DNA from 3 places in the Buttiauxella sp. genome. Region 2 is predicted to be linked to each of the others. Evidence: predicted binding sites of a transcription regulator. Region 2 holds the regulator's gene; each other region holds the start of a gene.

The links. Region 2 encodes CRP, which controls carbon source genes, mostly activating them, when cyclic AMP is high. Its sites were predicted from a motif close to ATGTGANNNNNNTCACAT; they were not measured.
Region 1: a site for CRP is predicted at 2,727-2,744, ahead of WBL83_RS14870 (mannitol dehydrogenase family protein). Genes of this name have one in related genera too.
Region 3: a site for CRP is predicted at 3,867-3,884, ahead of rhaS (HTH-type transcriptional activator RhaS). Genes of this name have one in related genera too.

The regions. Positions count from the first base shown of each region.
Region 1 covers NZ_JBAVHX010000022.1:43,077-53,626, reverse strand. Annotated here, with positions in the region: gene setB (sugar efflux transporter SetB) at 1-307, shown strand, start outside; gene WBL83_RS14885 (YkgJ family cysteine cluster protein) at 304-558, opposite strand; gene yeiP (elongation factor P-like protein YeiP) at 725-1,297, shown strand; gene uxuA (mannonate dehydratase) at 1,435-2,628, opposite strand; gene WBL83_RS14870 (mannitol dehydrogenase family protein) at 2,837-4,300, shown strand; gene WBL83_RS14865 (CobW family GTP-binding protein) at 4,431-5,411, shown strand; gene WBL83_RS14860 (phosphatase PAP2 family protein) at 5,454-6,161, shown strand; gene mepS (bifunctional murein DD-endopeptidase/murein LD-carboxypeptidase) at 6,583-7,149, shown strand; gene WBL83_RS14850 (cyclic di-GMP phosphodiesterase) at 7,392-8,978, shown strand; gene WBL83_RS14845 (extracellular solute-binding protein) at 9,158-10,550, shown strand, end outside.
Region 2 covers NZ_JBAVHX010000017.1:9,493-20,042, reverse strand. Annotated here, with positions in the region: gene pabA (aminodeoxychorismate synthase component 2) at 1-34, shown strand, start outside; gene argD (bifunctional acetylornithine/succinyldiaminopimelate transaminase) at 122-1,345, shown strand; gene WBL83_RS13370 (YccS/YhfK family putative transporter) at 1,388-3,478, opposite strand; gene crp (cAMP-activated global transcriptional regulator CRP) at 3,668-4,300, opposite strand; gene WBL83_RS13360 (OsmC family protein) at 4,615-5,019, shown strand; gene WBL83_RS13355 (phosphoribulokinase) at 5,041-5,919, opposite strand; gene WBL83_RS13350 (YheU family protein) at 6,075-6,293, opposite strand; gene WBL83_RS13345 (hydrolase) at 6,295-7,311, opposite strand; gene WBL83_RS13340 (LysE family translocator) at 7,373-7,972, shown strand; gene WBL83_RS13335 (ABC transporter ATP-binding protein) at 8,007-9,911, opposite strand; gene kefG (glutathione-regulated potassium-efflux system ancillary protein KefG) at 10,034-10,550, shown strand, end outside.
Region 3 covers NZ_JBAVHX010000005.1:62,328-72,877, reverse strand. Annotated here, with positions in the region: gene WBL83_RS04900 (arabinose isomerase) at 1-664, shown strand, start outside; gene rhaT (L-rhamnose/proton symporter RhaT) at 858-1,892, shown strand; gene rhaR (HTH-type transcriptional activator RhaR) at 1,893-2,741, opposite strand; gene rhaS (HTH-type transcriptional activator RhaS) at 2,900-3,736, opposite strand; gene rhaB (rhamnulokinase) at 4,040-5,512, shown strand; gene rhaA (L-rhamnose isomerase) at 5,509-6,768, shown strand; gene rhaD (rhamnulose-1-phosphate aldolase) at 6,878-7,702, shown strand; gene rhaS (rhamnose ABC transporter substrate-binding protein) at 7,849-8,841, shown strand; gene WBL83_RS04860 (sugar ABC transporter ATP-binding protein) at 8,997-10,508, shown strand; gene WBL83_RS04855 (ABC transporter permease) at 10,508-10,550, shown strand, end outside.

The DNA.
Region 1 (10,550 bases), on a different contig from region 2:
TCTGTTGTTCTACATTGGGATGCTGACACTGCATAACGAATTCATGCTGCTGGGGCTACAACTGCTGAACGCGATTTTCATCGGCATTTTGGCGGGTATCGGCATGATCTATTTTCAGGATTTAATGCCGGGCCAGGCTGGAGCGGCAACCACGCTGTATACCAATACCACGCGTGTCGGCTGGATAATTGCCGGGTCGATGGCTGGTGTCGTGGCGGAAATCTGGAATTATCACACCGTGTTTTATATCGCGACAGGCATGATAGCCATCACCGCTTACTGCATGGTGAAAATCAAAGATATTTAAGGAGCGGTCGCCGCTTCGAGATAAATCAAATAATCCATGGCGTGCTGGCGCGTGGTGCCACACATTTCACGCGAGGCTTGCAGGCTGGCACAGACCTTGGGTCTTAGCGGTGAAAGAAAGATTTTACAACGCATATCAGCGCCAAGTTGCACGCAAATCGTATTGGCCGGTTTGCCATTTGGCATGCCAGGGATTGGGCTTGATACGGAAGGCGCGGTACAACATGCGCCGCAATCGGGACGACAGTCCATCTGCAATGCTCCGGTGGGCTGACAAGGATCTGGACTGTAGCAGTAGTGACGCGGCTTTACTATGCCATTTCTAGCCGGTCAGCGATTAAATCCGCTTGCCTGAAAGACGCCCCGCGAGTAATTTGACGCAATATTTTCGCTCCTCAATTTTTTACAGGAATTATCGATGGCAAGAGCTAACGAAGTCAAAAAAGGTATGGTACTGAATTACAACGGCAAGCTGCTGATTGTTAAAGATATTGATATTCAGGCACCCAGCGCACGTGGCGCAGCAACGCTGTATAAAATGCGTTTTTCTGATGTCCGTACTGGCCAGAAAGTTGAAGAGCGCTTCAAAGGTGACGATATCGTCGACACCATTACCCTGACTCGCCGTTTCGTTGATTTCTCTTACATCGACGGTAACGAGTACGTGTTCATGGATAAAGAAGATTACACCCCGTATATCTTCACCAAAGATCAGATTGAAGACGAGTTGCAGTTCATCCCTGAAGGCGGCATGCCAGACATGCAGGTTCTCACCTGGGATGGCCAGTTGCTGGCGCTGGAATTGCCACAAACTGTGGATCTGGAAATTGTTGAAACTGCACCTGGCATCAAAGGCGCATCAGCAAGCTCCCGTACCAAGCCTGCAACCATGTCGACTGGCCTTGTGATTCAGGTTCCAGAATATATGGTCACCGGTGAGAAGATCCGCATTCATATCGCTGAAAAACGTTCTATGGGTCGTGCAGATTAATGGTTAAAAATGTCGGATGGCGCAAGCTTATCCGACCTACGAAAAGCAGTTGTAGCGTGGATAAGCAAATGCGTCTTCCACCAAAAATCTGCATAAAAAAACGCGCCTGATGGCGCGTTTTTACTTTATTGTTCAGCTTACTTCAGCAGTTCTGGGAACATAGTCTGTTTCAGAGCAAGTTCCACACCACGTACTTCTGCCAGACCTTTCAGGCGACCAATCGCTGAATAACCTGGGTTGGTTTTCTTGTGCAGATCGTCAAGCATCTGGTGACCGTGGTCCGGACGCATCGGAATCGGACGCAAATCACCGCTGTTTTTACGACGCAGCTCTTCAGTCAGAATGGCCTTCACCACCGCAACCATGTTCACGTCACCTTGCAGATGCGCGCCTTCATGGAAGGTTTTCGGGTTGTCTTCGCGGCAAGTGGCACGCAAATGGGTGAAGTGAATACGATCGCCAAAGGTTTCAATCATATGCACCAGGTCGTTGTCAGCGCGCACGCCATAAGAACCGGTACACATGGTGAAGCCGTTATAAATGCTATCGACCGTTTCTTTCAGCCATTGCATATCTTCAATTGTGGATACGATACGTGGCAGGCCGAGGATTGGACGCGGTGGATCGTCCGGGTGAACCGCCAGGCGCACACCGACTTCTTCCGCTACCGCAACAATCGCACGCAGGAAGTACGCCATGTTTTCGCGCAGTTGTTCTTTATTGATGCCGTCGTATTCAGCAAGGCGCGCACGGAACTGGTCGAGGGTATAACCCTCTTCCGCACCCGGTAAACCGGCGATGATATTGCGCGTCAGTTTTTCTTTTTCTGCATCGGACATATTATTGAAGTAGGCCAGCGCCTGGCGCTGCTCTTCTTCGCTGTAATCAGCTTCTGCCCCTTCACGCTTGAGGATGTGCAGCTCGAATGCCGCGAATGCTATCTGGTCAAAACGCAGAGCGCGTGAACCATCTGGTAATTCATATTCCAGATCGGTACGCGTCCAGTCCAGAATGGGCATGAAGTTGTAGCATACGGTGTCGATGCCACATTCCGCCAGGTTACGAATGCTCTGCTGATAGTTTGCGATATGCTTATCGTAGTCACCGGTGTGGGTTTTAATTTCTTCATGCACCGGAATACTTTCTACTACTGACCAGGTCAGCCCTTTCGCTGCCAACACAGCCTGACGCTCTTTAATGTCAGCAACCGGCCACACTTCGCCATTGGGGATGTGATGCAGAGCAGTAACGACACCGGTCGCGCCCGCCTGACGCACATCATCCAGAGATACCGGGTCTTTCGGGCCGTACCAACGCCATGTTTGTTCCATCGACAGTTCCTCAGTTAAGTTGTCATACCAATTCTAAATGCTGTATTGACTACTACCATACTGGATTCTTCTTTTCGGTCAAATTTTGCGGTGACATTGGTTGATCCAGCTCACATTAAATGGATAAAGACGGCACACCAATTTAATTTGCTGTCATATAACTTTAGACTGCGCAATGTTACTAATTCGTTAATCGGGATTTACAATTATGAATACAATTGCTTCGGTCGCGCTCCCCACCGGTGTTCAGCAACCACGCTATGATCGCAAAGCGTTAAAAACCCGCATCGTCCATTTTGGCTTTGGGGCATTTCATCGCGCACATCAGGCGTTGTTGACCGATCGGGTACTCAATAAATTGGGGGGGGATTGGGGCATTTGTGAAATTAGCCTGTTTAGCGGTGATAAATTGATGACCGCGCTACGCGCCCAGGATCACCTCTATACCGTGCTGGAAAAAGGCCGAGAAGGTAATCAGGCGATAGTTGTCGGTGCGGTTAACGAATGCCTGAATGCAAAACTTGATGGCCTCGAGGCCATTATTGAGAAATTCTGCGAGCCGCAAGTGGCGATTGTTTCCCTGACCGTGACTGAAAAGGGATATTGCATCGATCCGGCGACCGGAAAACTCGACAACAATAACGAACGAATTATTCACGACCTGAAAAATCCAGCCGAACCCCATTCCGCGCCAGGTATTTTAGTGGAAGCACTCAATCGCCGTCGCGAGCGGGGCTTGCGTCCATTTACCGTGCTTTCGTGCGACAACATTCCCGACAACGGCCATGTGGTACGCAATGCGGTGATCGGCATGGCAGAAACTCGTAGCCAGGAATTAGCCGACTGGGTCCGTGAACATGTGACCTTCCCAAGCACCATGGTTGACAGAATTGTCCCTGCGGCAACGCCAGAATCCTTACTGGAAATCACCGAAACGCTGGGTGTTGAAGATCCTTGCGCGATTTCAGGTGAACCGTTTATCCAGTGGGTTATTGAAGATAATTTTGTCGCGGGCCGCCCTGCCTGGGAAGAAGTGGGCGTTGAAATGGTCGATGACGTGATGCCGTGGGAGCAAATGAAGCTGCGCATGCTTAACGGCAGCCACTCCTTCCTCGCGTATCTCGGGTACCTCGCAGGCTATCAGCATGTTAACGACTGCATGGCTGATGATAATTTCCGCCAGGCTGCCCATCGTTTGATGATGCAAGAACAAGCGCCAACTCTGCGGGTGACGGGCGTCGATTTACAGCAATATGCGAATAACCTGATTGAGCGTTTCGAAAACCCGGCGCTGAAACACCGCACCTGGCAAATCGCGATGGATGGGAGCCAGAAGCTGCCGCAGCGCATGCTGGAAAGTGTTCGCTGGCACCTGCAGCAAGGTGATGCATGGCCATGTCTGGCGTTGGGTATTGCCGGATGGATGCGTTATGTCAGCGGCACCGATGACGCTGGAAATGAAATTGATATTCGCGATCCATTGGCCGCGAAAATTAAAACCCTGGTTGACGGCAGCACGCCAGAAGAACGCGTCAACGCCCTGCTCAGCCTGCAAGAAATCTTCGGCAGCGACCTGCCTGCTGATGAACATTTTGTCGAAAACGTCCAGGCTGCATGGAATGAGTTGTGCCGCACTGGCGCACGCGCCGCGGTCGCAAAACTGGTCGGTTAATTTAACGATCAATGCCTTTAAACATACTTCACAAGGATGTGAAGCACGCTCAGGCTTCCTTTTCTCGCAAATGTTGTTCAGGATTGTGATACTAATCACGTTAGGTTCACTTAACCTGTCCGGAGCGCCTGTGACTAAAACCAACCTCATTACCGGTTTTCTCGGTAGCGGAAAAACCACCACCATTTTGCATTTATTGGCCAATAAACCTGAGCATGAAAAATGGGCTGTGCTGGTCAATGAATTTGGTGAAGTCGGCATCGACGGTGCGTTATTAGCTGATAGCGGCGCATTATTGAAAGAAATCCCCGGCGGCTGTATGTGTTGTGTGAATGGGTTGCCGATGCAAGTTGGCCTGAATACATTACTTCGCCAGGGTAAACCCGACCGATTACTTATCGAACCGACAGGTCTGGGTCATCCGAAACAAATTCTCGATATGCTGACTGCCGAGGTTTACCAACCGTGGATAGAACTCAACGCCACGATTTGTTTGCTCGACCCTCGCCAGTTACTTGATGAACGCGCCATAAATAATGACAACTTCCGCGACCAGCTGGCGGCGGCCGATATTATCATTGCCAATAAAGAAGACCGTGCCAGCGATGAAAGCCGCAAAGCACTGGCCGACTGGCAACAGCGCGAAGCTTTAGGCCGTGACATTATTGCCGCGAGTAACGGCAAGATTGATATCACGCTTCTTGAAAGACCGCGTCAAAATCTACGCGAACTCCCTTCCAGCCCCGACCATCAACACAGCCACGCCGTCACTAAAGGTCTTGCCGCATTAAGTCTGCCGGAGCATCAACGCTGGAGACGAAGCATTAATAGTGGTCAGGGCTACGTCGGTTGCGGCTGGATATTTGATGCCGACACCCTCTTTGACACGGTGGGGATTCTGGAATGGGCCAGACTGGCCCCGGTCGACCGCGTTAAAGGCGTACTGCGTATTGCGGAAGGCTTAGTCCGTGTAAATCGCCAGGGTCTTGATTTCCATATCGAAACACAAAACGTGGCCCCACCAGACAGCCGTATCGAGTTGATTCATAGTGCTGAAGTTGACTGGAATGCATTGCAAACGTCGCTGTTGAAGCTACGTTTAAGTTTGTAGGTCTACCCTTTTGCCCTTTGTTAAAAAAACTCGTGACAACGTATGAAAACTATTCGATTACCTTTAATCCTGGTGCTAAACGCACTGGGATTAGCACTCTTTTTTAGTTGGTATCTGCCTGCCGGACATGGCTATTGGTTCGTTATCGACTCCAATATCTTCCATTTCTTCAACCGCGCACTGGTAAAGAGTCACGCCTTCCTGATACTTGTCGCGGTGACCAATAATCGCGTGTTTGATGGCATCTCGTTATTAGCGATGGGTACGTTGTTTTTCTTCTATTGGCGCAAAGAATCATCAAGCGGTCGCCGCCGCATGGTCATCATGGGCATTGTGATGCTATTTTGTGCAGTGATTATTAATCAGCTCGGCCATTTGATTCCGGAATCTCACGTCAGCCCTACGCTCTATTTCACCGATATTTACCGTGTCAGTGAATTGCTGCATTTCCCGACAAAGGATGCTTCTAAAGACAGTTTCCCGGGCGACCACGGATTAATGCTGCTGATTTTCACCGGCTTCATGCTGCGATATTTCGGTAAAAAAGCGTTTGGCATTGCCGTTATTATTTTCCTGATCTTCATGATGCCGCGCATGATGATAGGGGCACACTGGTTTACTGATATCTTTGTTGGGTCGCTCTCCATTGCGCTTGTTTGCTTACCATGGGTGTTATTAACCCCAGTAAGTGATGGGTTAATTAACCTGCTCGACCGTTATTTACCCCAAATGCGTAAAGCGAATGATTAACATCTGATAAACACCAATGACGCTCAATCATCAGAGAACGGAATGAACTCTGATGATTTTTCATTCACCCGTTAAAATCGACTAATATTTAACCTTTTCGCTTCCCCAGTTAAAAGAAGCATTTGCACAATTAAACATCAATAACGCTTAACAAATACGCAATATTTCTTATCATTTTTTAACATCACAATTTCTTATAAAAAAACGGATAAAAGCTCTCGCCACGCCAGTGTTGATAGGGTAACCTCGGATACGTTTTGTGCTTAAAGCCAAATCATTCGCAGTGTGAATAAATTTGTGCGTCATACCACAGTTTTGCTCATAAGCATTTGTTTCATGACGCTCAGGTAATTAGTCTCGTCACGTTGGCATTTTGTATAACGATATTTATCGTTAAGGACTTCAAGGGATAACAAACATAATGGTCAAATCTCAGCCTATTTTGAGATATATCTTGCGGGTAATTCCCGCCGTTGCTGTGGCAGTAATGCTGTCAGCATGTAGTTCGACAAACACCGCAAATATGCATTCTGAGACGCATGCAGTCGGCAATAAAGATGGTTTTTTACTGCAAGCCTCTCAGGATGAATTCGAAGAGATGGTCCGTAATGTAGATGTGAAATCACGTCTCATGGATCAATATGCAAGCTGGAAAGGCGTTCGTTATCGTCTTGGTGGCAGCAATAAAAGCGGTATTGATTGTTCTGCATTCGTGCAGCGTACATTCCGTGAACAATTTGGTTTAGAGTTGCCTCGTTCAACTTCTGAACAGCAGGATTCAGGTAAATCGATTTCACGTAATAAATTACGTACTGGCGATTTAGTTCTGTTCCGCGCAGGTTCAACCGGTCGACATGTTGGTATTTATATCGGCAATAATCAGTTTGTACATGCTTCCACCAGCAGTGGTGTGACGATTTCAAGCATGGACGAACCGTACTGGAAGAAGCGTTATAACGAAGCACGACGCGTACTGAGCCGCAGTTAATGCGGTTCTTGCAGACAGTTAATCCCTTGGCTGATTGCAAGAAAACAATTCGACGAGACAAGAAACGCTGCTTATGCAGCGTTTTTTATTGCCTGAAATTCAGTGAGTGCAAAAAGTAAACGTTTATAAAATGATTATAATTTACGTTCGAAACTTTATGACGCTATGCCACTTTTTGCGTTATAGTCCGAAAAAACACATATAAACAATAAGTCTCTTGCGCTTGCAGGAACCCTTAAGCCATGTTTTCTAAAAATATTTTTTCACGTTATTTTACCTCCGTCCGGCAAATTGCCGCCTTCAGTATTTTGGCGGGTATTCTTGCCGCGCTACTGATTGGTGGAATAACCAGCCTGACGCTGCATAGTAAGCGCGAGGCAAGCTACGACACGCTGACTTCAGATATACGTGATTACCTCAGCCACTTTTTCAGTGAGCTTCAGACCAGCAGCAGCGGCATCCAGCCCTTAACGCTTTCCGATTGCCATCATGTCTCCGGTGAACTCACCTCACTTGCCGCATTTAACGTCAACGTTCGCGCCTTTGTATTAGTGCGTAATTACGAAGCTTATTGTTCTTCTGCCACCGGCAGTATGTTGATGGATATGCGTCAGCTGGTCCCGGATATCGACCTCAACAATGAGGTTGATCTTGATATCATGCAGGGCACACCGATGATGCCAGGCAAGCCGACCATTGCCGCGTGGTTTAAAAATCCGTTGATTTCTGGTCACGGTGTTTTCGCCACTCTGAATGTGAATCTCACCCCGTATTTATTATTCAGCACTCGCCAAAGCGATATGGTTTCAATGGCGATCATCGTGGGAGGTAAAGCCTTAACCACGACCTCCAATCATGTATTAGATGCCGCAATGCTGCCGGCACATCCCACGCGTATTATTAGCATTCAGGGATACCCCATCAAATTAGCGCTGTATGGCGAAACCTGGCCTGTGGAAGACATTCAAATCTCCATTCTGACGGGTTTAATTTTCGGCATACTTATCGGGGCATTGTGCGCCTGGTTGCTGACAGTGCGCTTACGCTCAGGCAAAGAGATCCTGACCGGCATTAAACGCGGGCAATTCAGTGTGGTGTATCAGCCAGTGGTGAATGCCAAAGCGCTAAAAATGTCGGGTGTTGAAGTGTTGATGCGCTGGAATCACCCGATTGCTGGCCCTATTCCGCCAGATGCGTTTATCGCCTTTGCCGAAGCCCAGCAATTGATTGTCCCCCTCACCCGCCATTTGTTTGAACTGATTGCGCATGATGCCAAAAAACTTCAGCATATTTTACCGGCTGGCGCGCGACTCGGTGTTAACCTGGCTCCCAGCCATTTGCACTCCTCAACCTTCAAAGAAGATATTCAGGCTTTTGCCGCTTCGTTGCCGCCTCGTCATTTCCAGCTAATTTTTGAGATTACCGAACGCGATATGGTTAAGGAAAACGAGGCCAGTTGCCTGTTTACCTGGATGCAAGAGCAGGGATATGAAATTGCTGTAGATGATTTTGGTACCGGGCACAGTGCGCTTATCTATCTCGAACGCTTTAAGCTCGACTATCTCAAGATTGACCGTGGCTTTGTTAATTCGATTGGCTTTGAAACCGTCACCTCTCCAGTGCTCGATGCGGTGCTGACCCTTGCCCGCAAACTCAGTATGACGACCGTCGCTGAAGGGGTTGAGACCCCTGAGCAAGCCAAATGGCTGATTGACCAGGGCGTGAATTACCTGCAGGGTTACTATCTCGCTCGTCCTATGACCCTTGAGCAATTACAGGTATGGGAAGATCAGAAAAAAGATTTCGAAGAGTTGCTTAGCCGCGATTAAATTCCCGTGCTGACAGACAATCTCCACGGTCGACAACGATGTCGCTTGAAGTATCACGAGCATAACTTATGATTTACCATCATGACGTTATAATGCGGTGGTACGTTACCTGGATAGTGATATTGTTTCGGGATGAAACAATTAGGTAATCTCCTCCCTGACAAGGAATGACCTATACGATGTTTGCCCGCATCCTCGCCCTGCTCAGCCTCTGCCTGATTGCTGCGTCAAGTCAGGCTGAAAACATCAAGGAAAGTTATTCCTTTGCCGTTTTAGGTGAGCCTAAATACGCCATAAACTTCACGCAATTTGATTACGTCAACCCCGCAGCCCCAAAGGGCGGGAACATCACGCTGTCAGCGATTGGCACCTTTGATAACTTCAACCGTTACGCGCTACGTGGCAATCCTGGCGTGCGTACCGAAGCATTGTATGACACACTTTTTACCACCTCCGACGATGAACCTGGCAGCTATTACCCGTTGATCGGAGAAATGGCGCGCTATCCCAGCAATTTTGCCTGGGCTGAAGTCGAAATTAATCCCCGTGCCCGTTTTCATGATGGGACGCCCATCAAAGCCAGCGATGTCGCTTTCACTTTTAATAAATTCATGACGGAAGGTGTGCCGCAATTTCGCCTGGTTTATAAGGGTGCAAAAATGCGTGCTATCGCGCCTTTAACGCTGCGTATCGAACTGGCGCAACCCAGTAAAGAACGGATGCTTGGGCTGTTTTCGCTGCCGGTGTTTCCTGAAAAATTCTGGAAAGATCACAAGCTCAGCGACCCGCTTTCTTCTCCTCCTCCCGCCAGTGGCCCTTATAAAATAACGGCATGGCGCATGGGGCAATACATTACCTATTCTCGTGTCAGAGACTATTGGGCCGCTAATTTACCGGTCAACCGTGGGCGCTGGAATTTTGACTCAATCCGATACGATTATTATCTCGATGACAACGTGGCTTTTGAAGCCTTTAAAGCAGGTGCCTATGATTTTCGAAACGAGGCGAGCGCAAAGAATTGGGCAACCCGCTATACCGGAAAGAACTTTGCCAATCGGTACATTGTAAAAGAAGAACTTCCCAACGAGGCCGCGCAGGATACTCGCTGGCTGGCGTTTAATATCCAGCGCCCCATTTTTGAAGACCGACATGTTCGCGAGGCGATTGGCCTGGCATTTGATTTTGAATGGATGAACAAAGCGCTGTTTTATGGCGCGTACAACCGGGCGAACAGTTATTTCCAGAATACGGAATATGCCGCGCGGGAGTATCCGAATGCAGATGAACTGACTCTGCTGGCGCCAATGAAGGATGAACTACCGCCAGAGGTGTTCACTACTATCTACAATCCGCCAAAATCGCGCGGCGATGGCTTTGACCGTGACAATCTGCTCAAGGCCCTGAACTTGTTGAAAGCGGCGGGATGGGAACTAAAGGACCAAAAACTCGTCAATGTTAAAACTGGCAAACCGTTTAGCTTCGAGTTGTTGATTGGCTCCACCGGCAACACACAATGGGTTTTACCGTTCCAGCATAATTTGCAACGGCTGGGTATCACTATGGAGGTGCGTC
Region 2 (10,550 bases):
ACATCAGCTGTTAGCCAATTTCCTTAAGCGTTGATTTCTTATTGCCAATAAATGATTTTTTATGCATATTTCATGATTATATTTTCATGTCTGTTCTTGCGTAAAAATGGGATGGCAATAAATGGCAACTGAACAATCAGCAATTACCCGGGCAACTTTCGATGAAGTTATTTTGCCGATTTATGCACCGGCAGAATTTATCCCGGTAAAAGGCCAGGGAAGCCGCATCTGGGATCAGCAAGGGAAAGAGTATGTTGATTTCGCAGGTGGGATCGCAGTTACGGCGTTGGGCCACTGCCACCCGGCATTAGTGGAAGCGTTAAAAAGCCAGGGCGAAACGCTATGGCATACCAGTAATGTTTTCACCAACGAACCTGCGCTGCGCCTTGGACGTAAGCTGATTGATGCCACTTTTGCTGAACGCGTGCTGTTTATGAACTCCGGCACCGAGGCCAACGAAACCGCCTTTAAACTGGCACGTTATTACGCATCCACCCGCCATAGCCCGTACAAAACCAAAATTATCGCGTTCCATAATGCCTTCCATGGTCGTTCGCTGTTCACGGTTTCTGTTGGTGGCCAGCCGAAATATTCCGATGGTTTTGGACCGAAACCCGCAGACATTATCCATGTCCCGTTTAACGATTTGCATGCTGTGAAAGCGGTGATGGACGATCACACCTGCGCGGTGGTGGTTGAGCCGATTCAGGGCGAGGGAGGGGTCACGGCGGCGACGCCAGAATTCCTGCAAGGTTTACGCGAGTTGTGTGACGAGCACAAAGCTCTGTTAGTTTTCGATGAAGTGCAGTGTGGCATGGGGCGTATCGGCGAGCTGTTTGCCTATATGCATTACGGCGTGACACCAGATATTTTGACCAGCGCTAAAGCGTTGGGTGGCGGTTTCCCGGTGAGTGTCATGCTGACGACTCAGGAAATAGCCTCGGCATTCCATGTGGGTACACACGGTTCAACCTATGGCGGGAATCCGCTGGCATGTGCTGTTGCGGGTGCCGCGTTTGATATCATCAATACGCCTGATGTGTTGAATGGTGTAACGGAAAAGCGTCAGCAGTTCGTGAAGCATTTGCAGCAAATCGATGAGCAGTTCGACGTATTTAGCGATATTCGCGGCATGGGATTGTTAATTGGTGCAGAGCTGAAACCGCAATACAAAGGGCGTGCGCGTGAATTCCTTTATGCGGCTGCTCAGGAAGGCGTGATGGTTTTGAATGCCGGTCCTGATGTCATGCGCTTTGCGCCAGCTTTGATTGTTGAAAATGTAGATATTAAAGAAGGTATGACGCGCTTTGCTAAAGCTGTGGCGAAAGTCGTTCAGGGCGTGTAAGCGCCCGCGTCATCCAGCAAAAAACGATGGATGACGCGGAGTCTATTTGCTCTGTGCGTGCCGTAAGCGGTTCAGCCAGATACCATGATGTGGGCGCTGACGCCATGCCACCGAAGAAATGGTGTGCATGGTGCTGAGGTGGCCCAAAATCCGCTGTAAATGTTGTTCCATCGTGCTCAACGGTCCAGTTGGAAGCCCTTCCAGCGGATCGAGAATATTCGCGTCGTTCGTTTCACCCGGCCCATCGTATTGAAGCCGCTGCTGGCACCGTTGCAACGCAATTTCACATGACTGCAAATAATGCTGGGCTAAGTCTGGAGTCAGCATGTTGTGCTCGCGCGCCAGTGTCGTCATCGCATTGATGTGTTCGACGATAAACTGACTGTGCGTCACCCACAGTTTCATGTCTGCCAGATAATGCGAGTTGAAGCCCGGTTCCTGCATCGCCTGATTCAGTGAGTTAAACAGAGCATTATGGGCCTGGTTGACCTTCATACGTTGCCAGGCCAAAGGCGTGGGTTCAGGGTCGCTGCTCAGGATCAGGCGAATGGCCTCCTGGTCTGTCTCCAGTGCGTCGTGGGCGTTCTGGCGCAGCAAGCCACTTTGCCATTGTGGCCATAGCCATACCATGCCACCGAAGGCAATCAGACAGCCCAGCAGGGTATCTATCAGGCGCGGAACGATAAACTGCTCGGCACTGAGCGTTAATAGTTGCAGGGTATAAACCGCGGTCACGGTGAAACCAATCGTCGCCCAGCCGTAACTCTGACGAATAAACAAATAGCTGACGAGTGTAATGACCAGCATCGCGCCCAGGGCAATATCTTGCGGGAAGTGGAAATGCAGAGCGATACCCGCAATTGCCAGCCCAGCAATAGTCCCTGCCGAACGGTGCAGAATACGAACCCGCGTGGCACCGTAGCCGTTTTGCGTCACAAACATCACCGTCATTAAAATCCAGTAAGGTTTCGGCAGATGTAAAAACGCCCCAAACAGACTGGCGATAGTTAACATCACGCCTAAGCGTGAGGCATTGCGCAGGGCTGCGGATTTCAACGACAAATAGCTTTTCAGTGCTGCCCACACCGGTAAGCGGCGCTGGCGGTCTTCCATTAAATCGCGGATATACAGTGGGCGTTGGGTGCGTAAAACGCGCGCGATACGGCTAAAGTGATAATGACAAAATTGTCCGACTGGATTATCTGGATTCTGGCGAGCGATTTTCTCGAGGGCTTCAATTTGCTTCTCCATCGAAAATCGCTGCGGATAACGATGGTAAAGAATGTCATCGGCCAGAACGCGCAAACGGGCCGCAATAGTTTGCGCATTCCAGCGGATGACCGCTTCCGCATGGCTTTGTGCGACAAGTTTTTGCACCTCGGCAGGTTGGTGCAAACTGACGGAAATGTGCTCCTGGAGATCTAATGCGACCTGAAAGGAGCGCAAAAGATGCTTGTAACCGTTCTGCTGATTCGCTGCCAGCATGTGCAGCTGTTGGTAGCAGACGGTGATTAAGTCGACGGCTTTTTGCTGGCGGGCCAGTAGCGGCGGGAGCGTGGTTTCCGGATCCGCGTGCTGGGTCAGCATGCCGTACTTGGCTTCACAGTAATCTGCTAACTGGCGATAGAGCAGACTTAACGATTCGCGCAACGGCTGCTCACGCCACATCCAGAACCAAAACCAGTTAAACACCCCGTACCAAATCGTACCGGAGACATACAACGCCATCGGTTTCCAGATAGGCATGTTGCCAGCCATGCTGAGCGTGAAGATAGCTGCAATCAGCGAGGCAGGAAGCAAACGAGCGTGCAGCGAGCTGATTTCAGCGGTCACGCCTAGCATTAGCGCCATGACCATGAGAATAAGCGGCAAAGGCACGTCGGTGTAGAGCAGCAAAAGCTGCATGATTAAACTGCTGACAGCAAACAGGGAGCCGCCAATAATCAGGCGTTTGAAGAAGCGCTTATGGGGAGTATCCAGACCGGCTATGTTGCAACAGGCAGGCACTAACGAGAAAAGCAGGCCTAACTGCAAATTTCCTAACAGTAGACCTACTCCCACAGGAAGGCACAGCACCAGCGTTTGCCGTAATGCGTAGTTAACTTCGGGGTGGTAGATCAGTCGGCGCCACATTTGCTCGTCATGGTTCAAGTTGCTGGGTTGTTGGTTGCACTCAGTCATCCCAGTCACTTACTTTAGTAAGCTCCTGGGATTCCTGAGCTTACCGCCTACCTGCAACATGAACTATTTAGAGCAAGTGAGGGAAGTGTAGAGACAAAAAAGGCGTGTCATGAAGCAACACGCCATTTTTTAGGACGGAGATTAACGAGTGCCGTAAACGACGATCGTTTTACCGTGAGCGGAGATCAGGTTTTGATCTTCCAGCATTTTCAAGATACGACCAACAGTTTCGCGAGAGCAACCCACGATCTGACCGATTTCCTGACGAGTAATTTTAATCTGCATGCCGTCTGGGTGGGTCATTGCATCAGGTTGTTTCGCCAGATTCAGTAGCGTCTGTGCAATGCGACCTGTTACATCCAGGAATGCCAGGTTACCGACTTTCTCAGATGTAACTTGCAGACGACGAGCCATCTGGGAAGACAGGCGCATCAGAATGTCTGGGTTGACCTGAATAAGCTGGCGGAATTTTTTATAGGAAATTTCAGCCACTTCACAGGCAGATTTAGCACGGACCCAGGCACTACGTTCCTGGCCTTCTTCGAACAGCCCTAACTCACCAATAAAATCGCCCTGATTCAGATAGGAGAGGATCATTTCCTTGCCCTCTTCATCTTTAATCAGAACAGCCACAGAGCCCTTGACGATGTAGTACAGCGTCTCAGCTTTTTCACCCTGGTGAATCAGTGTGCTCTTCGATGGATACTTATGAATATGGCAATGGGACAAGAACCATTCGAGAGTTGGGTCTGTTTGCGGTTTGCCAAGCACCATGCGCGGTTATCCTCTGTTTATAACTAGCTACCAACGACAAGACGCTAAACATCCTGTCTGGCGTTGCAAGTATTAGAATATTCCCCACCTTGGGGAGATGGCATGCAAGTCATTCTTGCTGCCTGTAATTAGTGACGTCCTCTGCATACATGCATTACGTCAATGTATCGCGATGTAGCATCTGGATTGTTTTAGCATAGCTTTTGACAAGTGTCTCCTATTGTCTCGTTTCAGCATGACGCAGGTCGCCTTCCGTTGCCAGTTTTGCTGCATCCGCGTACTCTGAAAGGGTTTTTTTCAACTGGAGAAGTCACATGCAGGCACGAGTGAAGTGGGTTGAAGGGTTAACCTTCCTTGGGGAGTCCGCTTCTGGACACCAGATTTTGATGGATGGTAATTCTGGCGATAAAGCACCCAGTCCGATGGAAATGGTTCTGATGGCTGCGGGTGGTTGTAGTGCCATCGACGTGGTTTCTATCTTGCAAAAAGGTCGCTACAACGTGACGGATTGTGAAGTAAAACTCACCTCTGAGCGCCGCGAAGAAGCACCTCGTCTTTTTACCACCATTAACCTGCATTTCATCGTGACAGGCAAAGAGCTTAAAGATAACGCGGTTTCCCGCGCAGTGGATTTATCTGCTGAGAAGTATTGTTCTGTTGCTCTGATGCTGGAAAAAGCTGTGAACATTACTCACAGCTATGAAGTGATCGAAGGCTAATGTGCGTCAAAAGGGCGGGAGCTATCCGCCCTGATTGATGTTTCGCCCTTCTGCAAGACGCTTAACCAGTGGCGTCATGATCAATTCCATTGCCAGCCCCATCTTGCCGCCCGGCACCACTAATGTATTGATGTGGGAAATGAATGAGCCTTGCAACATAGCGAGCAGGTACGGGAAATCGATGTTATCCAGCCCACGGAAATGAATCACTACAAAGCTTTCATCCAGTGATGGGATGGCTCGCGCGGCAAAGGGGTTAGATGTATCAACGGTAGGCACACGCTGGAAGTTGATATGGGTGCGGGAAAATTGCGGCGTGATGTAATTGATATAATCGTCCATCGAACGCACGACGGAATCCATCACTGCTTCTCTGGAGTGCCCGCGCTCACTGGTGTCGCGCACCAGTTTTTGTATCCATTCCAGGTTCACAATCGGTACTACGCCAACCAGCAAGTCAACGGCATTGGCGACGTCGTGCTGCGGGGTAACGACTCCGCCATGCAAGCCTTCATAAAATAAGACATCGGTCGGCTCCGGTAACGGCTGCCACGGAGTAAAGGTGCCCGGGATTTGGTTCCAGGGTACGGCTTCATCATAAGTATGCAGATACTTGCGTGATTTACCTTGCCCGGTTTTACCGTACTCGAGAAACGTTTGTTCGAGTAAGCCGAAGTCGTTCGCTTCCGGACCAAAGTAGCTGATATGTCGACCCAGATCGCGAGCTTTACGAATAGCCATGTCCATTTCAGGACGTGTGAAACGATGGAAGCTGTCACCTTCAACTTCGGCTGCGCGAAGATTGAGTTGCTGGAATATTTTACGGAAGGCAAGGCTTGTGGTGGTCGTTCCCGCGCCGCTGGAACCTGTTACGGCAATGACCGGATGTTTGGCTGACATAAGGCAACAACTCCGTGGGTTTCACAAATGTGTTTTGAATGTGGCCCTCACCCTAACCTTCTCCCCCAGGAGAGGGTATTGATCGAGCCGGGATTTGCACTCATTTTTCTGCCTCTCCCTCAGGGAGAGGGGTGGGGTGAGGGTAGTAGATAAACTTAGCCGCGAAATTGCCCGCGAGCCATGATATTCACCGTTTCATGGAGTTCCGACCAAACCAATACGGCTTCACCACTTTGCAGCTGGCGCTTAACATCGGCCACCTTTTGCTCGAGTGAGCGCTCTTGTTCACCATAATCTGTACCTTCGCGTAATACAAAGGATTCAATCAGATTATCAAGCGTTTCGGGAGGAAGATCTTGCCAGGGAATCATCATATTACTGGTCCAAAAATTGAGTCAGCCACTGTGGGATACGCTGTTCGAGCCACATTTCTGGACGGCGTAGTGTGCCGCCAACAAACCCAACATGGCCGCCGTAGCGAGTCAGTTGGTACTCAATGTTATCAGGCAGTATCGCTTTATCCGGGATAACATGGTGATCCATAAACGGGTCATCTTTAGCGTGAATGATGAGAGTCGGCTTTTTGATTTGCGGCAGGAGTGGCATGGCGCTGCATTGACGATAATAGTCCAGGGCATCAGCGAAGCCGTGAATCTTCGACGTAATCAAATCGTCAAACTCGCGCAGACGGCGCATACCTTTGAGTTGACGCATATCGACAGGCAGGGTTCCTGGATAACTTCTGAGTTTACGCGCCGCGTTTTTCTTCAGCAGATTCAACAGATAGTGCTGATAAACGCGGGAGAATCCTTTTTCGATATGTTTGCTGCAATGCTCAAGCATCAGCGGTGCAGAAACCACCACACCAGCCTGAAGCGTGCAATCAGCACCTTGTTTTGCCATCAAGCAGGCGAGCATATTGCCACCGAGTGAAAACCCGACGGCCGCCGTTGGTGCGGGGCCATAACGTGTGGTGAGCCAGTTGAGGAAGTAGCTACCATCCTCGGTTTCGCCGGAGTGATAGATACGTTTCATGCGATTTGGCACGCCGCTGCAACCACGAAAATGCATCACGACTCCCAACCAGCCTTGTTTACTCGCGGCTTCAATTAACCCATGTGCATACGGGCTGTGTAGACTTCCTTCAAGGCCATGAAAAACGACTAACCGTGGTTTATGCATTGCCTGACGCGGGTCTTCGCTCCAGGCAAGATCGACAAAATCCCCATCCGGCATATCCAGACGCTGCCAGTGAGGTTTGAAATTGAGGCGGCGGCGAATTAGGCGGGGGAGCATGGTTTGCAGGTGCGGATTACTGACACCCTTTAGCGGACGAAATTGTTCATCGTCTACGTGATTAAAATTCAATGCTGCGGGACTTGTCGTAGCCATATCACACTGTTAGTTTCATTTAGTTTGCTAATTAACTTCCCGGGTGTGGATCACCCATTTTATGGAAACGCTTTTCTTCTCAATGCTTGGTTTTCTTTGGGTCGCGGCGATCACACCCGGCCCAAACAATATGTTACTGACTTCTTCCGGCGCCAATTACGGCTTTTTGCGCACCATACCTTTGATGATAGGTATTATGCTGGGGATGCAGTGCATCTTGTTGCTAGTGGCCTTCGGCGTCGGTAGCTTAATCCTTTTGTATCCCGCTTTGCACCTTATCCTGAAGATTGCCGGGAGTGCTTACCTTTTGTGGCTTGCATGGAAAATCGGCACAGCGACTTATGAAAAGCTGGAAACCGATGCGCCACCACCGTCACCGATTCCATTCTGGCAGGGCGGTTTATTACAGGTTATCAACCCGAAAGCGTGGCTGATGGCGCTAGGTGCCGTGGCAAGTTTTAGCCTTGCCGGTTCTCAGTATCTGCACTCTGTGGTGCTCATCAGCATCGGTATTGCGCTGGTCAACATCGTTGCAGGTATCATCTGGATTGCATTCGGTAGCATGATTGGCAAGCTACTTCGTAGCCGTCGCGCCTGGGCAATCTTTAATATCTTTATGGGCTTGCTGACGGCGGCGTGCGTGTTGCTTATCTGGCATTGAGGAAGCTGGCCTCACCTTGAGTGAGGCCTGATTGTCATTCGGCTTGCATCATCTGCTCTAACTGGTCATGTGCATCCAGCCATTCCATCTCACATTCTTCCAGCGCCGCCTTGACCTTGACCTGAGTTTGCAGGCATTCGGTCATTTCCGCTTTACGACTTTGGTCGTAAATGGCGCTGTCAGCTAACTTCTCTTCGACTTCGGCAAGCTGCACATTCAACTTTTCCATCTGCTTTTCAAGCTGAGTAATTTGCTTGCGCAGCGGTTGGGTTTGGGTGCGTAACTCGGCTTCCCGGCGTTTTTGATCTTTACGCGCCTGAGCACTGTTGACGTTATCTTTTGCCGAGTCTTGCGGCTGGTTTTCCTGCTTTTGCAGATCAACAAGCCACTGCTGGTAATCTTCGAGATCGCCATCGAATGCCTCGACTTTGCCGTCATGGACTAAGTAGAGATCGTCGGTGGTCGAACGGAGTAGGTGACGGTCGTGCGAAACCACCACCAGTGCCCCTTCGAAATCAATCAACGCTTCGGTCAGTGCCTGACGCATATCGAGATCAAGGTGGTTGGTCGGTTCATCGAGCAGCAGCAGGTTAGGGCGCTGCCAGACAACCAGTGCCAATACCAGTCGCGCTTTTTCACCGCCGGAAAAACGTGCAGTCTGCTCGGTTACTTTATCGCCACGGAATCCAAAACCGCCCAGGTAGTCGCGAAGTTGTTGCTCGAGTTCTTTTGGCGCAATGCGTGCCAGATGCTGTAACGGAGACTCGTCAGCACGTAAATATTCCAGCTGGTGCTGGGCGAAGTATCCGAGCTTAATACCTTTAGCCAGGCCAATATCGCCCTGCAACGGTTGAATCTCTTCCGCCAGCAGTTTGATAAGTGTCGATTTACCGGCACCGTTGCGGCCCAGCAGGCCGATGCGTGAACCCGGAACCAGATTCAGCTTGATGGAATCAAGAATGACGCGGTCGCCATAGCCAGCGCTGACTTTTTCCATGCGCAACAGGGGGTTTGGCAAACTTTCCGGGGCACGGAAACTGAAGTGGAACGGGTTATCGACGTGTGCCGGGGCAATCAATTCCATCCGCTCGAGCATTTTTACCCGGCTTTGCGCTTGCTTCGCTTTGCTGGCTTTAGCTTTAAAACGGTCGATAAAACTTTGCAGATGTGCGACGCGCTCCTGCTGGCTTTCGAACATCGACTGCTGTTGAGCCAGGCGAGTGGCGCGTTGGCCTTCGAAGGAAGAGTAGTTACCGGTGTATTCAAACATCGATTCTTGTTCGATATGAATAATTTTCCCTACTACCGGGTCAAGAAAATCACGGTCGTGGGAAATAAGAATCAGTGTTCCCTGATAGCTTTTCAGCCAGCGCTCAAGCCAGATAACAGCGTCTAAGTCCAGGTGGTTTGTTGGTTCATCGAGCAGCAGTAAATCTGAACGGCAGATAAGAGCCTGTGCCAGGTTCAGGCGCATACGCCAGCCACCGGAAAAATCACTCACCGGGCGTTCGAGCTGTTCATTGCTGAAGCCCAGGCCGTGCAGCAAGCTGGAGGCGCGGGAGCGAATCGTCCAGGCATCAACCGCATCCAGCTTACCGTGGATCAGCGCGATAGCATGGCCATCATTGCGCTCGTTGGCTTTTGCCAGTTCCGCTTCAAGCTGACGGAATTCACGGTCGCCATCAATGACGTACTCAATGGCAGGCATCGCCAGTGCTGGGGTTTCCTGGTTTACCCAGGCTAAAGCCCAGTTTCCCGGGAAAGTCATACTTCCGCCATCGGCGCTGATCTCGTTCTTCAGCAGCGCCAGCAGCGTGGATTTGCCGCAGCCGTTTTTACCCACCAGACCCACTTTTTGGCCCGGATTAATGGTAGCGGTGGCGTTATCCAGCAGGACGCGGGTACCGCGACGAATTTGTAACGAGGAGAAAACAATCATAAAGCGCCGTATGTTCAGAGTATGTTAAATTGTCATTATATTTAGGTAACGTGAAGCTTCTGCCTTCGCGTCGGGCTGCATGGTAGCCCAAAATAAAGACTATGACGACGCCCTGGAGGGTAATGATGTTGCAGCCGCCGAAAGTTTTGCTGCTATATGCCCATCCGGAGTCACAAGACTCGGTCGCAAACCGCGTCTTACTCCAACCGGCGCAGAAGCTAGCTAATGTCACTGTGCATGACCTTTATGCGCACTATCCTGACTTTTTTATCGATATCTATCATGAGCAGGCATTGCTGAAAGAGCACGATGTCATCGTCTTCCAACATCCTCTTTATACTTATAGCTGCCCGGCGTTACTCAAAGAGTGGCTGGACCGTGTGCTAAGCCGCGGTTTTGCCAGCGGTGTTGGGGGTAATGCTTTGGAGGGAAAGTACTGGCGCAGTGTGATAACCACTGGAGAGCCGGAAGGGGCCTATCGGCATGACGGTTTTAATCGATTCCCGCTGACCGATATTTTGCGCCCGTTTGAGCTCACGGCAGCGATGTGCCGCATGCACTGGATGAATCCCATTATTGTTTACTGGGCTCGTCGCCAGACTCCGCAGGAACTCGCCACCCATGCGAAAGCCTATGGCG
Region 3 (10,550 bases), on a different contig from region 2:
ACGGGCCGTTCAGACCGCCTGTGCCATGGATAAACTCGTTGAAAACAATCAGCTTGGTGCACTGGCGTATTACTACGAAGGGCGCAACGGCAACGCCTGCGAAAATATCATTACCTCAATTATTCTCGGTAACACGCTTCTGACGAGCAAGGGTATTCCCATCGCCGGGGAATATGAAATCAAAAATGTGCTGGCGATGAAAATCCAGCAACTGCTTGGCGCGGGAGGCTCATTTTCAGAGCCATATGGCATTGAATTTGCTGATGACGTGGTGCTGTGGGGGCATGATGGCCCAGCGCATCCGTTGATGGCTGAAGGGAATGTGCGACTGGTGCCACTGCCGGTTTATCATGGCAAACCAGGCAAAGGCGTCTCAATTCAAATGACGGTGAAAACTGGCCCCGTAACTTTCCTGTCGATTATTGAAGACGCGCAAAACAGTGTGCGCTTGCAGTATGCCGAAGGAGAGGCCGTTGTCGGCGAGGTGCTGGATATTGGCAACACCAATAGCCGTTATCGCTTCCCTCTGTCGGCGCGTGATTTCACCACGCAATGGAGTACAGGTGGCCCTGCTCACCACTGTGCTATTGGCCTTGGGCATCAGGGTGCAGTGCTGGAAAAGCTCGCCTGGTTGCTTGGCCTACAGACCTCAAAAATCTGTTAGTCCGAAAAACGATGGGCGTCGGTTATAAAAAACTGTGAGCGCCATCAATCGTACCCCCTCAATTTTGCCAGGTTTCCCCCTGCCACGGCAGCACATGGAAGGTTAGCCAGTTGCTCAATCCTTAGACTCAGTGGCAATGGGGTAGCCAGCTGTCACCTCGGAGTTATTTAGTTAAAACAGAGGGATATGGATAATGAGTAATGCAATAACAATGGGGATAATCTGGCATCTTGTGGGTGCCGCGAGTGCAGCCTGTTTTTACGCCCCTTTTAAAAAAGTAGAACGTTGGTCATGGGAAACAATGTGGGCGGTTGGTGGCTTCGTTTCATGGATAGTTTTGCCGTGGACGGTGAGTTACGTATTACTTCCTGATTTTTGGGCTTACTTCGGTTCGTTTAACGCTTCGACATTACTGCCGGTATTTTTGTTTGGCGCGATGTGGGGAATAGGGAATATTAACTATGGCTTGACGATGCGTTATCTCGGCATGTCGATGGGCATCGGTATCGCGATTGGCATCACGCTGATTGTCGGGACCTTAATGACGCCGATAATTGCCGGAAAATTTGATGTGCTGATTGGCACACCAGGTGGACGCATGACGCTGTTGGGGGTGTTAGTTGCGCTGGTAGGGGTGGCGATTGTTACCCGTGCGGGACAGTTGAAAGAACGCAAAATGGGTATCAAGGCCGAAGAGTTCAACCTTAAAAAAGGGCTGATTCTGGCTGTGATGTGCGGCATCTTCTCGGCAGGCATGTCTTTTGCGATGGACGCCGCAAAACCGATGCATGATGCTGCAGCTGCACTGGGTGTGGACCCGTTGTATGTGGCATTGCCAAGTTATGTAGTGATAATGGGAGGCGGTGCGCTGATTAACCTTGGCTTCTGCTTCATTCGTCTGGCCAGGATGAAAGACTTGTCGATCAAAGCCGACTTCTCACTGGCAAAACCACTCATTATCAGCAATGTGTTATTTGCCGCACTCGCAGGTTTGATGTGGTATCTGCAATTCTTTTTCTACGCCTGGGGCCACGCCAAAATTCCTGCACAATACGACTATATGAGCTGGATGTTGCACATGAGTTTCTACGTGCTGTGTGGCGGGTTGGTTGGCTTGATTATGAAAGAGTGGAAATCAGCAGGGAGACGTCCTGTTGGGGTACTGAGCGTGGGTTGTGTGGTGATAATTATTGCTGCAAATATTGTCGGCCTGGGCATGGCAAATTAATTACGTTTCAATAGTATAACGGAGACGCCATACCCGTGGCGTCATCCCGGTCTCTTTTAGAAACACCACCGAAAAATAGTTACTGTCCTCAAAGCCGCAACGCGTGGCGATATCACCAATCAACAAATCACTATGACGCAATAAATCCTGTGCCTGGCAAATGCGCAGCTGGCGTAAATACTGGCTGATACTCATGCCGGTTTGCTGACGGAAAAGCTGTCGTAAATTGCGCTCTGTCACCTGATGCTGCTGGCAGAACTGCGCAAGCTCAAAGGAAGAATCGAGGCTTTTCCCCAGTGCTGCCATCAATAAATCGAGAGTTTCACTGCTGTTGGGTCCGTTATCATCCTGAGACTGATAACGATGGCGATGCAGCAAAATGCACAACTGCAAAAACAAGCTCTCGGTCAAACACACCGACAGCGCGTCTGTTTTGACACTTTCGTGTTCCAACTGACCAATTATTTGCCGTGCTTGTGTCATACCGTGGCTGCTTAGCCGCCAGCGCGGATCTTTCCCCACCGTCCGCGCGCTATGCAACAAATCGTTCCAGTCGACGTTGAGTTTGAGCCGTTCAGGACAATAGATAATGTTATGCAGAACTAATCCGTTAACCGACTCATAACTATGGCGGTCTTCCGCGCGGATATAAAACAGGTCACCACAGGTGATGCGATAAGGGCGGTCGTTAAGGATGTGCAAGCCGTTGCCACGCCACACCAGCACCAGTTCACAGAAATCGTGTGTGTGTTCAGCAAAGACATTTTGCGGATAGCGGTCTGCCACCGCCACGGGTTGCGCGGAAGTGACAAAGAAATCTGCTTTCTTGAGAATTAAATGACCCGCCACCGTGATGCCTCAAAAACCGAAATCTAAACGGTGGATGACGCTGTGCTTATCCACCCTACAAAACCAGCATCGTAGGTCGGATAAGCGCAGTGTCATCCGACAAACTAACGGGCAAGTATTGGCTTTTTTGGTTAAAAAAACGGTGATTGCCTTCGCGATTACTGAAGTTGAGTATCTCGCCCCTGGCGAATTTCACGTGGTGACCAGGAAAATTCACGTTTAAAAAGCGTTGAGAAATGATTGCTGTCGCCAAAACCGCATTGGAAGGCGATGTTTGTGACGCTTTCGTCTCCGTGACGTAACAGGTGGCGGGCTTTCATCAGCCGTAAACGGTTGAGATAACGCTGGGGCGTCATGCCGGTTTGCTGTTTAAGCTGGCGATGTAAGGTGCGCAGAGATAGCGTGAATTGCCCGGCTAACTCCTCCCAACAAATATCCTCAACGAAGTGATCTTCAAGCCATGCCATCAGTTGATTTAATCGCCCTTCAGAGTTAGTGGCACCTTCCATCATGCTGCCTTTACGCAGCAGCACCAGCAACTGCATAAACAGAATTTCACGATTGGCTATGGAATGGGTATCCGCCGCTTCGCCAATGTTCTCAAACTGCTCAATCAGGCCACGAACCTGCTGCAAAACGGGCTGATTCACGCGCCAGTGCGATGGGTAATGGCCATCCTGCTCCTGGGGCAATAATTTATCCAGCCCGGATAAAAAGCAAAATGCGTCCGGTGCGCGATAAAGAATATTGGTCAGACAGAGATTTTCGGTGTGTTCATACAAGTGACGGTCATGATCGCGCACAAAGCAGACTGAACCTCCACTTAATGTATACGGTTGACCGTTAAAAACGTGTGTTCCAGTACCGTGCTCAACAATGACAATTTCACAAAAGTCATGATGATGTTCAGGGAAAGCTGCCTGGGGTAAACGCGGCTCAATCGCCACCGATGCATGCCCTGATGGGAAAAAGTCAAAACCATGTAATACCGTCATCATCATTACCCCCAAGCTTTTTTAACATTGCCTGATAGTAGATAACGATTCTCATCTGTACCTTAAAGTTTCGACACGAAATCAGTTAAAACTTGCTCGTTTTTTAAGAATGGATGGGAATTATCAGGAAATGCGGCGAGCATCACAAGCTAATGAATAAAGGGTGTAAACATAAATCTGTGACATGACTCACGTTCACCTTTGCTTCTTTGCCAGCGGCGGATTTGTACTGTCAGTAACGAGAAGGTGAGCGACTGCGTTACTTTTTAGAGTGGGGTCAATTAATTTAGTAAGGACCCCAAAATGACTCTACGCCATAGTGTTGCGGTAGACCTGGGCGCATCAAGCGGCCGTGTCATGCTGGCACGCTTTGAACGTGATACCCGCAGCATTTGTTTGCGAGAAATTCATCGCTTCACCAACTGCTTAAAACAGGTCGACGGCTCCACTGTCTGGGACGTAGACGCGCTGGAGCTGGAAATCCGTACCGGCCTGCAAAAAGCCTGCGACGAAGGTATTGCCATCGACAGTATTGGAATCGACACCTGGGGTGTCGATTACGTGCTAATTGACGGCGAAGGTCATCGCGTCGGCCAGCCTGTTTCCTATCGCGACAGCCGCACCGACGGCGTGATGGACACCGCTTTTAACCAGCTTGGTCGTGACGAAATTTACCGTCGCACTGGCATCCAGTTCATGCCTTTCAACACGCTTTATCAATTGCGTGCGCTGGTGGAACAGCAGCCAGAATTGATCGATAACGTCGAACATGCGCTGCTGATCCCGGATTATTTTTGCTACCGCCTGACGGGTGCACTGAACTGGGAATACACCAACGCCACGACCACACAACTGGTGAATATCAACAGCGACAACTGGGATGAAACGCTGCTGGATTGGGCTGGCGTGCCGCACAAATGGTTCGGTACACCGACGCATCCGGGCAATGTCATTGGCCAGTGGGTTTGCCGCGAAGGCAACAAAATCCCGGTGGTTTCGGTTGCGACACATGACACCGCCAGCGCTGTCATCGGCGCACCGCTTAAAGATAAAGATGCTGCTTATCTCTCTTCCGGCACCTGGTCGCTCATGGGTTTTGAGAGCAAAACACCGTATGCCACCAGCGAAGCATTGGCTGCCAACATCACCAACGAAGGTGGTGCGGAAGGGCGCTACCGGGTCCTGAAAAATATTATGGGGCTGTGGTTGTTGCAGCGCGTCACTAAAGAGTTGGGCATTACCGATCTTGCGGATCTTATCGATCGCACTCGACAGACAGCCGCCTGCAAATTTGTCATCAATCCAAACGACGATCGTTTTATTAATCCTGAAAGCATGAGCCGTGAGATTCAGGCGGCATGTCGCGAAAGCAATCAGCCGGTTCCGTTCACTGACAATGAACTGGCGCGCTGTATTTTCGACAGTCTGGCGTTGCTGTATGCCAAAACCCTTCAGGAACTGGCCACCGTTCGCGGTCGCCCATTCAGCTGCCTGCATATTGTGGGCGGCGGTAGCCAGAACACATTACTCAACCAGCTTTGTGCCGATGCCTGCGGCATCCCGGTGCTTGCCGGTCCCATTGAAGCTTCAACACTTGGCAATATTGGCTGCCAGTTAATGGCGCTGGATGAAATCACCGATGTTGATGACGTCCGCAAAATTGTCGCAGCCAGCTACGAACTGAAAACTTTTATCCCCCAAACAGACAGTGACATTGCCCGGTACATCGAGCAGTTTCCGCTGAATACTCAAACACGTAAGGAGTTTTGCGCATGACCACCTCTCTCGAAACAGCCTGGGAACTGGCAAAACAGCGCTTTGCTGCTGTCGGTGTTGATGTTGAATCCGCACTGCAACAGCTCGACCGCTTGCCGGTTTCTATGCACTGCTGGCAGGGCGATGACGTTGCGGGCTTTGAAAACCCAGAAGGCGCATTGAGCGGTGGGATTCAGGCGACGGGTAACTACCCTGGTAAAGCACGCAACGCTCAGGAATTACGTACCGACCTGGAACGCGCATTATCGTTAATTCCAGGCCCAAAACGCCTGAATCTTCATGCTATTTATCTGGAATCAGAGAAGCCTGTTTCCCGCGACAAAATCAAACCAGAACATTTTAAAAACTGGGTTGAGTGGGCGAAAGCCAACAAATTAGGGCTGGATTTCAACCCGTCGTGCTTCTCGCACCGACTCAGCGCTGACGGTTTCACGCTGTCCCATGCTGACGATGAAATCCGCCAGTTCTGGATTGATCACGTTAAAGCCAGCCGTAGAGTATCGGCGTACTTTGGTGAGCAACTGGGCACCCCGTCAGTGATGAACATCTGGATCCCGGATGGCATGAAAGACATCACGGTGGACAGACTCGCCCCGCGCCAGCGTCTGGTCGCAGCTCTCGATGAAGCGATGAGCGAAAAACTCGACCCGCAACACCATATCGACGCGGTGGAAAGCAAGCTGTTCGGGATTGGCGCAGAAAGCTACACCGTCGGCTCCAACGAATTCTATTTCGGTTACGCCACCAGCCGCCAGACGGCGCTGTGTCTGGATGCAGGGCACTTCCATCCGACCGAAGTTATCTCCGACAAAATTTCCAGTGCGATGCTGTATGTGCCGCGCCTGCTGTTGCACGTGAGCCGCCCGGTCCGTTGGGACAGCGACCACGTGGTGCTGTTGGATGACGAAACACAAGCTATCGCCAGCGAAATTATCCGCCACGACCTGTTCGACCGCGTCCACATCGGGCTGGATTTCTTCGACGCCTCCATTAACCGTGTCGCTGCCTGGGTTATCGGCACCCGCAATATGAAGAAAGCGTTGCTGCGTGCATTGCTGGAACCAACAGAAACGCTGCGCCAGCTTGAGCGTGAAGGCGATTACACCGCGCGCCTGGCGCTGCTTGAAGAACAAAAATCACTGCCGTGGGCAGCGGTTTGGGAAATGTATTGCCAGCGTAACGACACGCCGGTTGACGCCCAGTGGCTGAAAACTGTGCGGACATATGAACAAGACGTGTTGAGCAAACGCGGCTGACCACTCAATGGTGGATGACGCTTCGCTTATCCAACCTACAACTCATGACAAAACGTAGGGCGGATAAGCGTTAGCGCCATCCGCCAGAATAAAACAGGAACACAAGACTATGCAGAACATCCTTAACGCCTGGTTTGTAGAAGGCATGATCAAAGCAACAAGCGATGCCTGGCTGAAGGGCTGGGACGAGCGCAACGGTGGCAATATCACCATGCGTCTGGATGAGGCGGACATCACGCCATTCGAGGCTGAGTTCCACGCGGCTCCACGTTATATCGCTTTGAGCCAACCGATGCCTGAACTGGCGAACACGCCGTTTATCGTCACGGGCTCTGGCAAATTCTTCCGCAACGTACAATTGGATCCGGCAGCAAATATTGGCGTGGTGAAAGTGGACAACCGCGGTACGGGCTACCACATTTTGTGGGGGCTTGAGAACGAAGCGGTGCCAACGTCTGAACTGGCATCACACTTCCAGTCACACAGCGTTCGTATCAGAACGACTGGCGGAAAAGACCGTGTGATTATGCACTGCCACGCCACCAACCTGATTGCCCTGACCTACGTGCTGGAAAACGACACCGACGTGATTACCCGCAAACTGTGGGAAGGCAGCACCGAATGTCTGGTGGTATTCCCGGATGGTGTCGGCATTCTGCCGTGGATGGTGCCGGGCACTGATGAAATTGGTAACGCGACGGCGGGTCAAATGGAAAAACATTCGCTGGTGCTGTGGCCGTTCCATGGCGTATTCGGTAGCGGCCCAACGCTTGATGAAGCGTTTGGTCTTATCGATACCGCCGAGAAGTCTGCTGAAGTGTTGGTAAAAGTTATTTCGATGGGCGGCATGAAACAAACCATCAGCCGTGACGAGCTCATTGCGCTCGGCAAACGTTTTGGCGTGACCCCATTGGCCAGTGCTTTAGAGTTGTAAGTCGTAAATCTGTAACGGTGGATGACGCTGCGCTTATCCACCCTACTTGAATAAAGTGAATTGTAGGTCGGATAAGTAAAGCGTCATCCGACATGCCGACATAATAAAAAATACCTGCAAACCCTACCTACATCGGAGTACAAGCAATGAAAACAAAAGCAATATTAGGTTGTACGCTTACCGTTGTCGCACTCGCACTGTCCACCTCTGCCTTTGCTGAAGTGAAAATCGCACTCGTGGCGAAATCACTCGGTAATGGATTCTTTGAAGCCGCAAACGTGGGGGCTCAGGAAGCCGCCAAAGAAATTGGAGATGTAAAAGTCATCTACACCGGCCCAACGACCACGACCGCCGAAGCACAAATTGAAGTTCTCAACGGCTTGATCGCTCAAGGTGTTGATGCCATCGCCATATCTGCCAATGACCCTGATGCGCTGGTTCCGGTGCTGAAAAAAGCCATGCAGCGTGGTATTAAAGTGGTTTCATGGGATTCCGGCGTAGCAAAAGATGGTCGCCAGATTCACCTGAATCCTTCCAATAACGCATTGATTGGCGAAACCAACGTCAAACTGGCTGCTGATGCGTTAAAAGCGATGAACCTCGAAAAAGGTGATGTCGCTATCCTTAGCGCCACACCAACCTCAACCAACCAGAACATCTGGATTGCTGAGATGAAAAAGGTGCTGCCTAAGTACCCATCGGTCAATATAGTCACCGTCGCTTATGGAGACGATCTCTCTGATAAGAGCTACCGTGAAACCGTCGGTTTGCTGAAATCCTATCCTGATTTGAAAGTCATTGTTTCTCCTTCTTCCGTCGGGATTGTGGCCGCAGCACAAGCGGTGAAAGACCAGGGGAAAATTGGCAAAGTTTATGTGACTGGCCTCGGCCTGCCGTCTGAAATGGCGGGTGCGGTGAAATCGGGAGCGTCGAAAAGCTTCGCTATCTGGAACCCAATCGATCTGGGTTACGCCGCCACCTATCTGGCTGATGATTTAGTTAAAGGCACCGCCACCAAAGATGAAGCCAGCATGGGTAAACTGGGCAAAGTGAAACTGGACGCCGATGGCAGTGGCGCCATGGCTGAGCCATTTGTTTACGATGCCAGCAACATCGATAAATTCTCCAAAATATTCTGATTGGGTTTTAAACAACCCTCACCCTAACCCTCTCCCTGAGGGAGAGGGGATAGATTGGTGTTCTCCCTCTCCAGGGGAGAGGGAACCTTCTTTTCCCCCTCTCCTGGGGGAGAGGGCCGGGGTGAGGGCGATCTGATTCAATGGAGAATAAAACCATGACACTCACTACACCCTTGCTGTCCCTGAAGGGGATAACCAAAGTTTTCCCCGGTGTTCGCGCTCTCGAAAATGTCCACCTGGATTTGTGGCCGGGAAAAGTCACGGCGCTTATCGGTGAAAACGGCGCAGGTAAATCCACTCTGGTTAAAGTCATGACCGGGATTTATCAGCCCGAAGAAGGGGAACTGCTATATAAAGCGATACCGATAACCCTGCCGAACCCTGAAGCGGCACACAAAATCGGTATTACGGCTATCCACCAGGAAACGGTGCTGTTTGATGAACTGACCGTCACCGAGAATATTTTTGTTGGCCACTATATCTATCGTGGGCTGTTTAAAAAGCTCGACTGGCCTGCGATGCACCAACGCGCGCAGGAAATCCTCACGCGCCTTGAAGTACAAATTAATCCTCGCGCCACACTCAAAACTCTCAGCATTGCCCAACGACACATGGTGGCGATTGCGCGTGCGCTGTCGTTTGAAGCTCAGGTGGTGATCCTCGATGAACCCACCGCTGCACTTTCACAGCATGAAATTGTCGAGTTTTATCAAATCGTTGAACGTCTGAAACGCGAAGGTAAAGCCATTCTGTTTATCTCGCATAAATTCGACGAAATCTTTGCCATCGCCGATCACTACACCATTTTGCGCGACGGGGTGTACATCAGCTCCGGGAACATCAGCGAGATTACTGAAGACAAGATGGTCACCATGATGGTCGGGCGCGAAATCACGCACGCCTTCCCGAAAGTGAATTGCGAGCTCGGTGATGTGGTTCTCGAAGTGAAAGATCTCTGCCACCCAACCGAGTTTGCCCATATCAACTTCCAGTTGCGCAAAGGGGAAATCCTCGGGTTCTACGGTTTAGTCGGCGCTGGACGTACCGAATTAATGCAGGCGTTATCCGGCGTTTCGCATCCTTCCCACGGTGAGATTTTGCTTAACGACCAGTTGATGCAATTCCGCCAACCTGCGGATGCCATCAAAGCCGGGATTGTCTGCGTACCGGAAGAACGCCAGAAGCAGGGCGCGATTATCGAACTGCCTATCTACCAAAACATCAGCTTGCCGCAACTCAGCAAACTCAATCCGCGTGGCGTTTTAAACGATGCGCGTGAATGGGCACTGGCGGATGAATACGCCAAACGCTTGCAGGTGAAAGCCTTTAGCTGGAAACAACCGGTTGAAACGCTCTCTGGCGGTAATCAGCAAAAAGTGGTGATCGGCAAATGGCTGGCTACCCAGCCGACGGTGATCATTCTCGATGAACCGACCAAAGGCATCGACATTGGCTCGAAAGCGGCGGTGCACCAGTTTATGTCTGAACTGGTCGGCCACGGTCTGGCGGTGATTATGGTGTCGTCTGAACTGCCGGAAGTGATGGGCATGGCTGACCGCATTATCGTGATGCACGAAGGGTTGATGGTTGCCGAATATAAGGCAGGCGAAGCAACGGCGGAAATGATCGTCAGCGCCGCCAGCGGCTCGCATGAGGAGGCAGCATAATGTGGCAGACCCTACTCAAACATCGTGAATTTCTGCTCGCAG